DNA from 2 places in the Comamonas sp. UBA7528 genome. Region 1 is predicted to be linked to the other one. Evidence: riboswitches for the same ligand, from Rfam matches in the RefSeq annotation. Region 1 holds a riboswitch; the other holds the start of a gene.

Evidence for each region. A riboswitch is a leader RNA that binds a small molecule or an ion and turns the genes downstream of it on or off. The one in region 1 is predicted to bind S-adenosylhomocysteine.
Region 2: linked by a shared signal. The riboswitch ahead of metH (methionine synthase) and the one ahead of ahcY (adenosylhomocysteinase) in region 1 are both predicted to bind S-adenosylhomocysteine.

The regions. Positions count from the first base shown of each region.
Region 1 covers NZ_DLMU01000005.1:422,151-425,746, forward strand. The annotation lists gene B3349_RS07730 (methyl-accepting chemotaxis protein) at 1-671, opposite strand, end outside; gene ahcY (adenosylhomocysteinase) at 827-2,257, opposite strand; S-adenosyl-L-homocysteine riboswitch at 2,332-2,430, opposite strand; gene B3349_RS07740 (response regulator) at 2,457-3,164, opposite strand; gene B3349_RS07745 (DUF4118 domain-containing protein) at 3,200-3,596, opposite strand, start outside.
Region 2 covers NZ_DLMU01000015.1:113,282-116,877, forward strand. The annotation lists gene metH (methionine synthase) at 1-1,875, opposite strand, end outside; S-adenosyl-L-homocysteine riboswitch at 1,911-2,013, opposite strand; gene B3349_RS18940 (VIT1/CCC1 transporter family protein) at 2,058-2,825, opposite strand; gene B3349_RS18945 (PACE efflux transporter) at 3,035-3,541, opposite strand.

The sequences.
Region 1 (3,596 bases):
TCGTAGAACACCTTGTCCTTGGTATCCACCACGCCACGGCTCACGTTGAGCAGCGCGTAGGCGGCAATGCGCACGGCAATGCCGGCCGTCGACGGCGTGTGGTTGGCCAGCGGGTAGCCCAGGTAGAAGATATCGGCATCCGGATCCTGCGCCAGACCGGAGCGGTTGCCCAGATCGCGCATGAAGGCGTAGAGGCGTGCGTATTCGGGCGCATGCGCGGCAAAGGCCTTCTGTGCGAATTCGGCATCGGCCGGCAGCGCGGCAATCTTGCCCTGCAGCTCCTTCCAGCCTTGCTGAAGGCCTTCGGTTTCCTTGCGCATGTCGTAGTAGCGCTGTTGCGCCGCGACGCGGGCTTCGATCTTGGCCAGGGTCTTGTCCACCACCGCCGCCTGGCGCTGGAAGGACTGCATCAGCGCCGCATCGCCGGCCTGGCCGGTGATGGCCACCCGGCGGCTTTCGATCAGCACCTGGTTCCACTCCACCAGATCGGCCATCAGCGCCACCGCGGCACGCTTGGCCACCAGAGCCTGCACCCGCGCCTGGTAGCGCTGTGCCGCCATGGCTCCCACCAGCCCCAGCATCAGCAGCAGCGGAATGCCCGCCAACAGGAATTTGGGACCCAGTCGCAAACGCGACATCAATGCCACAGCGGGCTGAAACACACCTCTCATGACCTGGCTTCTCCTTGTTGTATGCGATCCGAAAATGAATCGGCCTCCTGTGTACGGGGCCTTGCACCCATGATTTCGGCATTCGCATGGCAAGCTGAAGTCAAGCCCGCAGGTCATGCACCGTGGCAGCCAACGGCTGCCACGGCCTCCGCCCATCAATAACGGTAGGTTTCAGGCTTGTAAGGGCCTTCCTTCTTGACGCCGATGTAGGCGGCCTGGGCTTCGGTCAGTTCGGTCAGCTGGGCACCCACCTTCTTCAAGTGCAGGCGCGCCACCTTTTCGTCCAGCACCTTGGGCAGCACGTAGACCTTGCCGACTTCGTAGGCGTCGGGGCGTGCGAACAACTCGATCTGCGCCAGGGTCTGGTTGGCAAAGGAGTTGGACATCACGAAGCTGGGGTGGCCGGTGGCGCAGCCCAGGTTCACCAGACGACCCTTGGCCAGCAGGATGATCTTCTTGCCATCCGGGAAGGTGATGTGGTCGACCTGGGGCTTGATTTCTTCCCACTGGTACTTCTCGATCGACGCGACGTCGATTTCGTTGTCGAAGTGACCGATGTTGCAGACGATGGCCTCATCCTTCATCGCCAGCATGTGCTCGTGGCGGATGATGTCCTTGTTGCCGGTGGTGGTCACGAAGATGTCGCACTTGTCGGCGGCATATTCCATGGTCACGACCTTGTAGCCTTCCATCGAGGCCTGCAGGGCGTTGATCGGGTCGATCTCGGTCACCCACACCTGGGCGCGCAGCGCGGACAGGGCCTGGGCGCAGCCCTTGCCCACGTCGCCGTAGCCGGCCACCACGGCCACCTTGCCGGCGATCATCACGTCGGTGGCGCGCTTGATGCCGTCCACCAGCGACTCGCGGCAGCCGTACAGGTTGTCGAACTTGGACTTGGTGACCGAGTCGTTCACGTTGATGGCACGGAACAGCAGGCTGCCGTTGGCCGACATTTCGTTCAGGCGGTGCACGCCGGTGGTGGTTTCTTCGGTCACACCCAGGATCTGGGCCGACTTGCGGCTGTACCAGGTGGGATCCACGGCCAGCTTGGCCTTGATGGCGGCGAAGACGATCTTCTCTTCTTCCGAACCGGGGTTGGCCAGCACGGACAGGTCCTTCTCGGCCTTCTTGCCCAGGTGCATCAGCATGGTGGCATCGCCGCCATCGTCCAGGATCATGTTGGGGCCTTCGTTGTCGGTGCCGGCAGCGCCGAATTCGAAGATGCTGTGGGTGTAATCCCAGTAGTCCTTCAGCGATTCACCCTTGATGGCGAACACCGGCACGCCGGTTTCAGCGATGGCCGCTGCTGCATGGTCCTGGGTCGAGAAGATGTTGCACGACGCCCAGCGCACCTGTGCGCCCAGAGCGGTCAAGGTCTCGATCAGCACGGCCGTCTGGATTGTCATGTGCAGCGAACCGGTGATGCGCGCCCCCTTCAGCGGCTGGGCAGCAGCGAATTCCTCGCGCACCGCCATCAGGCCGGGCATCTCGGTTTCGGCAATCTTGATTTCCTTGCGGCCCCAGGCGGCCAGGGAAATGTCGGTGATGGCCGAATCGGCAGGGTTGAAGCGAACAGCAGCGTTCATGGTTTTCTCCAAAAATTGAATGAAAAACCACGTTCTGAAGCAGAAGGGGAAATACCGTCTCACCGCACAGAAAGCGTGGGTGAGCGTCGTTGCGGGATGAAATCCGAGCCTCACGCCCCGCTGACGCCCCGCGGGTGGCGGGACTGGGGAACGCTGCAACGCTCCTCGGATGAGCTGGGATTATACGGGCACTGACCGGTCAAGCCGCCAGACCGACCAGCCGATACCCGACTTGCAGCTCGGTCACCAGGTGAGCGGGCTGCGCAGGGTCCTGCTCCAGCTTCTGCCGCAGATTGGCCATGTGCACGCGCAGATAGTGGGGCCGGTCCAGGTATTCCGCTCCCCAGACCTGCAGCAGCAACTGCCGGTGCGTCAGCACCTTGCCATGGCCGGCAACCAGGGCCGCCAGCAGGCGGAACTCGATGGGGGTCAGGTGCACCGGCACCCCGTCGCGCACCACATCGTGCGCTGCCAGGTCCACGGTCACGCTGCCAAAGCGTGCACTGGTGCCGGGCTTGTCGGTGGCCGACGCCTGCTGGCGGCGCCGCAGCATCGCACGCAGGCGTGCCAGCAGCTCGGGCACGCCAAAAGGCTTGGTCAGGTAGTCATCCGCACCGGCATCCAGTGCCGCCACCTTCTCCTCTTCCCGCTCGCGGGCAGACAGCACCAGAATCGGCAACAGACTCCAGCCGCGCAGCTCGGCAATCACGGTCTTGCCATCGGCATCGGGCAGCCCCAGGTCCAGCACCACGGCATCGGGCTGGCGGCTGGCAGCCTCGATCAGGCCGCGCTTGGCGGTCTCGGCTTCGAAGACCTGCCAGCCTTCGTCCTCCAGCGCCAGACGCACAAAGCGGCGGATGCTGGCATCGTCTTCGATCAGCAGAATGCGGGGAGCGACGGTCGTCATGTTCGGGTTTGCGGGTGGTGCACGGGATTGTCGGCTCAATCGTCCATGGATGGCTGCTCGGGCACAGGCAGGCGCACGCGGAAGACCGCTCCCGGCCCGGGCTCCGCCGCTTCCACCTCCAGACGGCCGCCATGGGCTTGCACAATGCGCAACGCCAGAGCCAGCCCCAGCCCCATGCCAAACACAGCGCTCTCCGACTGCCCGCGGGTAAAGGGCTCGAACAGTTGCTGCGCCGACAGGTGGGCGGGCAGGCCCGGGCCTGCGTCCTGCACGCTGAGCACACAGTCTCCGCCCTCCACACCCGCCGCCACGGTGATCGCCGTACCTGCGGGGGTGTATTTGATGGCGTTGTCCAGCAGATTGACCAGCACGCGCTCCATCAGCACGGCGTCGAGCTCCAGCAAGGGCAGACCGGTCGGCAGCGCCGTGTGC
Region 2 (3,596 bases), on a different contig from region 1:
GAAGTTCTGGAACACCTTGCGCCCCAGCGCACGGGGCACCACGGGGGCATGGTGGGCAAAGTCCACCGGCGTGGCATTGGCGCGGGCCTGCTCCAGCGTCCACAGCGGGGTCTTCTTCTTGTTGGCGTGCTGGCTGCGGGCCTTGTCGTAGTCGGCCATCACCTCGTTGACATAGGCGTCCTTGCCCTCGCCCAGCAGGCTCTGCGCCACGCTGACCGAGCGCGAGGCATCGGGCACATAGACCACCGGGCCTTCGTAGTTGGGCGCAATCTTCACGGCCGTGTGCACGCGCGAGCAGGTGGCGCCGCCGATCAGCAGCGGAATCTTCTTGATGCGGAAGTAGTCGTCCTTGTGCATTTCGCCCGCGACGTACTGCATCTCTTCCAGGCTGGGGGTGATCAGGCCGGACAGACCGATGATGTCCGCACCTTCGGCCTTGGCACGGGCCAGGATCTCATGGCAGGGCACCATCACGCCCATGTTGATGACTTCGAAGTTGTTGCACTGGAGCACCACGGTGACGATGTTCTTGCCGATGTCGTGCACATCGCCCTTGACGGTGGCGATGACGATCTTGCCCTTGCTCGAAACATCCAGGCCGGCGGCTTCCTGCTGGCGCTTTTCCTCTTCAATGTAGGGCACCAGATGCGCCACGGCCTGCTTCATCACGCGGGCAGATTTGACGACCTGGGGCAGGAACATCTTGCCCGCGCCGAACAGGTCGCCCACGACGTTCATGCCGTCCATCAACGGCCCTTCGATCACGTGCAGCGGGCGACCGCCGCCCTGCACCACGATCGCCTGGTAGGCCTCTTCCGTGTCTTCGGTGATGAAGTCGGTGATGCCGTGCACCAGAGCGTGCGACAGGCGCTCGCCGACAGTCCGAGGGTGCTCGGCCGTGCCACGCCATTCCAGCTTCTTGCTGTCGTCCTTGGCGTTGCCCTTGGCCTGGTCGGCAATCTCCAGCAGGCGCTCGGCCGCATCGGGGCGGCGGTTCAGCACCACATCTTCCACACGTTCGCGCAGCTGGGGCTCCAGGTCGTCGTACACGCCGACCATCCCGGCGTTGACGATGCCCATGTCCATGCCGGCCGCAATCGCGTGGTACAGGAACACGGTGTGGATGGCTTCGCGCACAGGGTCGTTGCCGCGGAACGAGAACGACACGTTGGACACGCCGCCGGACACCTTGGCACCGGGCAGGTTCTGCTTGATCCAGCGCGTGGCTTCGATGAAGTCGACGCCGTAGTTGTTGTGCTCTTCGATGCCGGTGGCCACGGCAAAGATGTTCGGATCGAAGATGATGTCCTCGGGTGCGAAGCCGACCTCATCGACCAGCAGGCGGTAGGCGCGCTCGCAGATTTCGATCTTGCGTTCGTAGGTGTCGGCCTGGCCTTTTTCGTCAAAGGCCATGACCACGGCAGCCGCGCCATAGCGCTTGACAAGCTTGGCGTGCTTCTTGAACTCCTCGACGCCTTCCTTCATGGAAATGGAGTTGACGATGCCCTTGCCCTGCAGGCAGCGCAGGCCGGCCTCGATCACGTCCCACTTGGAGCTGTCCACCATCACCGGCACTTTGGCGATGTCGGGCTCGGAGGCGATCAGGTTCAGGAAACGCACCATGGCCGCCTTGCTGTCCAGCATGGCCTCGTCCATGTTCACGTCAATCACCTGCGCGCCGTTTTCCACCTGCTGGCGGGCCACGGCCAGGGCTTCTTCGTACTGCTCGTTCAGGATCAGGCGCGCAAACGCCTTGGAGCCGGTGACGTTGGTGCGCTCGCCCACGTTAACGAACAGCGTGTCCTCGCCAATGAACACGGGCTCCAGGCCCGACAGGCGCATGGGAGGAATAGAGACGGGGACAGCAGCAGACATCGCACTCACCTGTGTGAAAACAATTGGGGATACATAACAGGTGAGCGCCGTTGCATGCGACAGGGCCGCAGCCTGCCGGACCCCAAGCCTGACGGGCGGGTTGGCATCAACCGGGCCGCTGCAGCGCTCCTTGGGGCGAAGCCTGTGATTTTACGGCGTGCAGCGCCGCCGTGCCTGCGGGGCTATAGCTGGGCCCCCACCACACGGCCGATCGCATAGGTCACCCCCATGGCCAGCAGTCCCCCCGCCACATTGCGCAGGGCAGCCCGCATGCGCGGTGCCCCACCCAGGTGCGCCGATGCCACGCCGGTGGCCACCAGCGCCAGCAGCACGGCCACAGCCGTCGAGGGCACGGCCCGCTCTGCGGGGGACAGCAGCACGGTCAGCAGCGGCACCAGCGCGCCCACGGCAAACGACACCGCCGAGGCCCATGCCGCATGCCAGGGGTTGGTGTACTGGCCGGGCTGTATGCCCAGCTCCAGCTCCGCATGGGCGGCCAGGGCATCGTGCTGCGTCAGCTCCAGCGCGGCCTGGTGGGCGGTGGCGGGCTGCAGGCCCTTGCGCTGCAGCATGGCGGTCAGCTCGCGCAGCTCGTCCTCGGGCAGGGCCGCCAGCTCGGCTTTTTCCTGGTGGACGGCCGCTTTTTCGGTATCACGCTGGGTGCTGACGGAGACGTATTCGCCCGCCGCCATCGACAGTGCGCCCGCCACCAGCCCGGCCACGCCGGCCGCCAGCAGGGCGGAGAAGCTGGCATCGGCCCCGGCCACGCCCAGCACCAGGCCGGCGGTCGACAGCACGCCGTCATTGGCGCCCAGCACGGCCGCGCGCAGCCAGTTCAGCCGGCTGGACAAGGCTGCACCATGGCTGCGGTCCTGCACCGTATGCGGCGGGCTGGCAGTGGCATGGGCTGTTGCGGAAGACGAGGGCGACGAAGAAGGCGATGGCTGCACGGCAGACTCCTGGCACAGGCGGCATCCCCGGACGGGGACGCCGCACCTGCCTGGCATTGTGCGCCGTGCCGCGCAATGCTGGGATAGGGGGCGCACATGCACCGCATGCCGCAAAAAAGCCCGCTGCGATGCAGCGGGCTTTTCAAAAATTTTGCGAGGGGCTTGCCGCGCCGGCTACACCGGATCCGGCAGCCCTGCAGGTGCAACGGTCAGCTGGCAGCGACCGGCTGTGCCTGGGCGGAGGCCGGCAGGCCAAAAATGCGGTCAAAGCACCAGTTGAAGACAAAGGTGTAGACCATGAAGAACACCAGCAGACCGGCTTCCATCACCACGGCCTGCCACAGCGTGATCTCGAACCACCAGGCCATCAGCGGGATCAGCATGGCGGCGATACCGCCTTCAAAGCCCACGGCATGCACGATGCGGCGCAGCAGGGAACGGCCCTTGCGGCTCTGGCGCAACTCCCAGCGCTCGAACAGCCAGTTGAACGTGAGGTTCCACAAGATGGCGATGGAGGAAGCCACCACGGCCATCACCCCGGAGGCGCCCGAATCCTGGCCCGTGGCCATGAACAACAGGCTGGAGACGATGATGGCGATCAGCTCATACAGGCCGACAAACACCACGCGGCGCTTGGCTCCTTGCAGGCCGGAGGCACGGGGCGGGGTGGCGAGGGAAGCAGAAGGGGAGGCAGAGAGAGAACTTGCGGGTGCCATCGCAGAGGCGGATTTCGACATGGACTGAAGTGTATGTTCTGAAAATTGAAGAAGA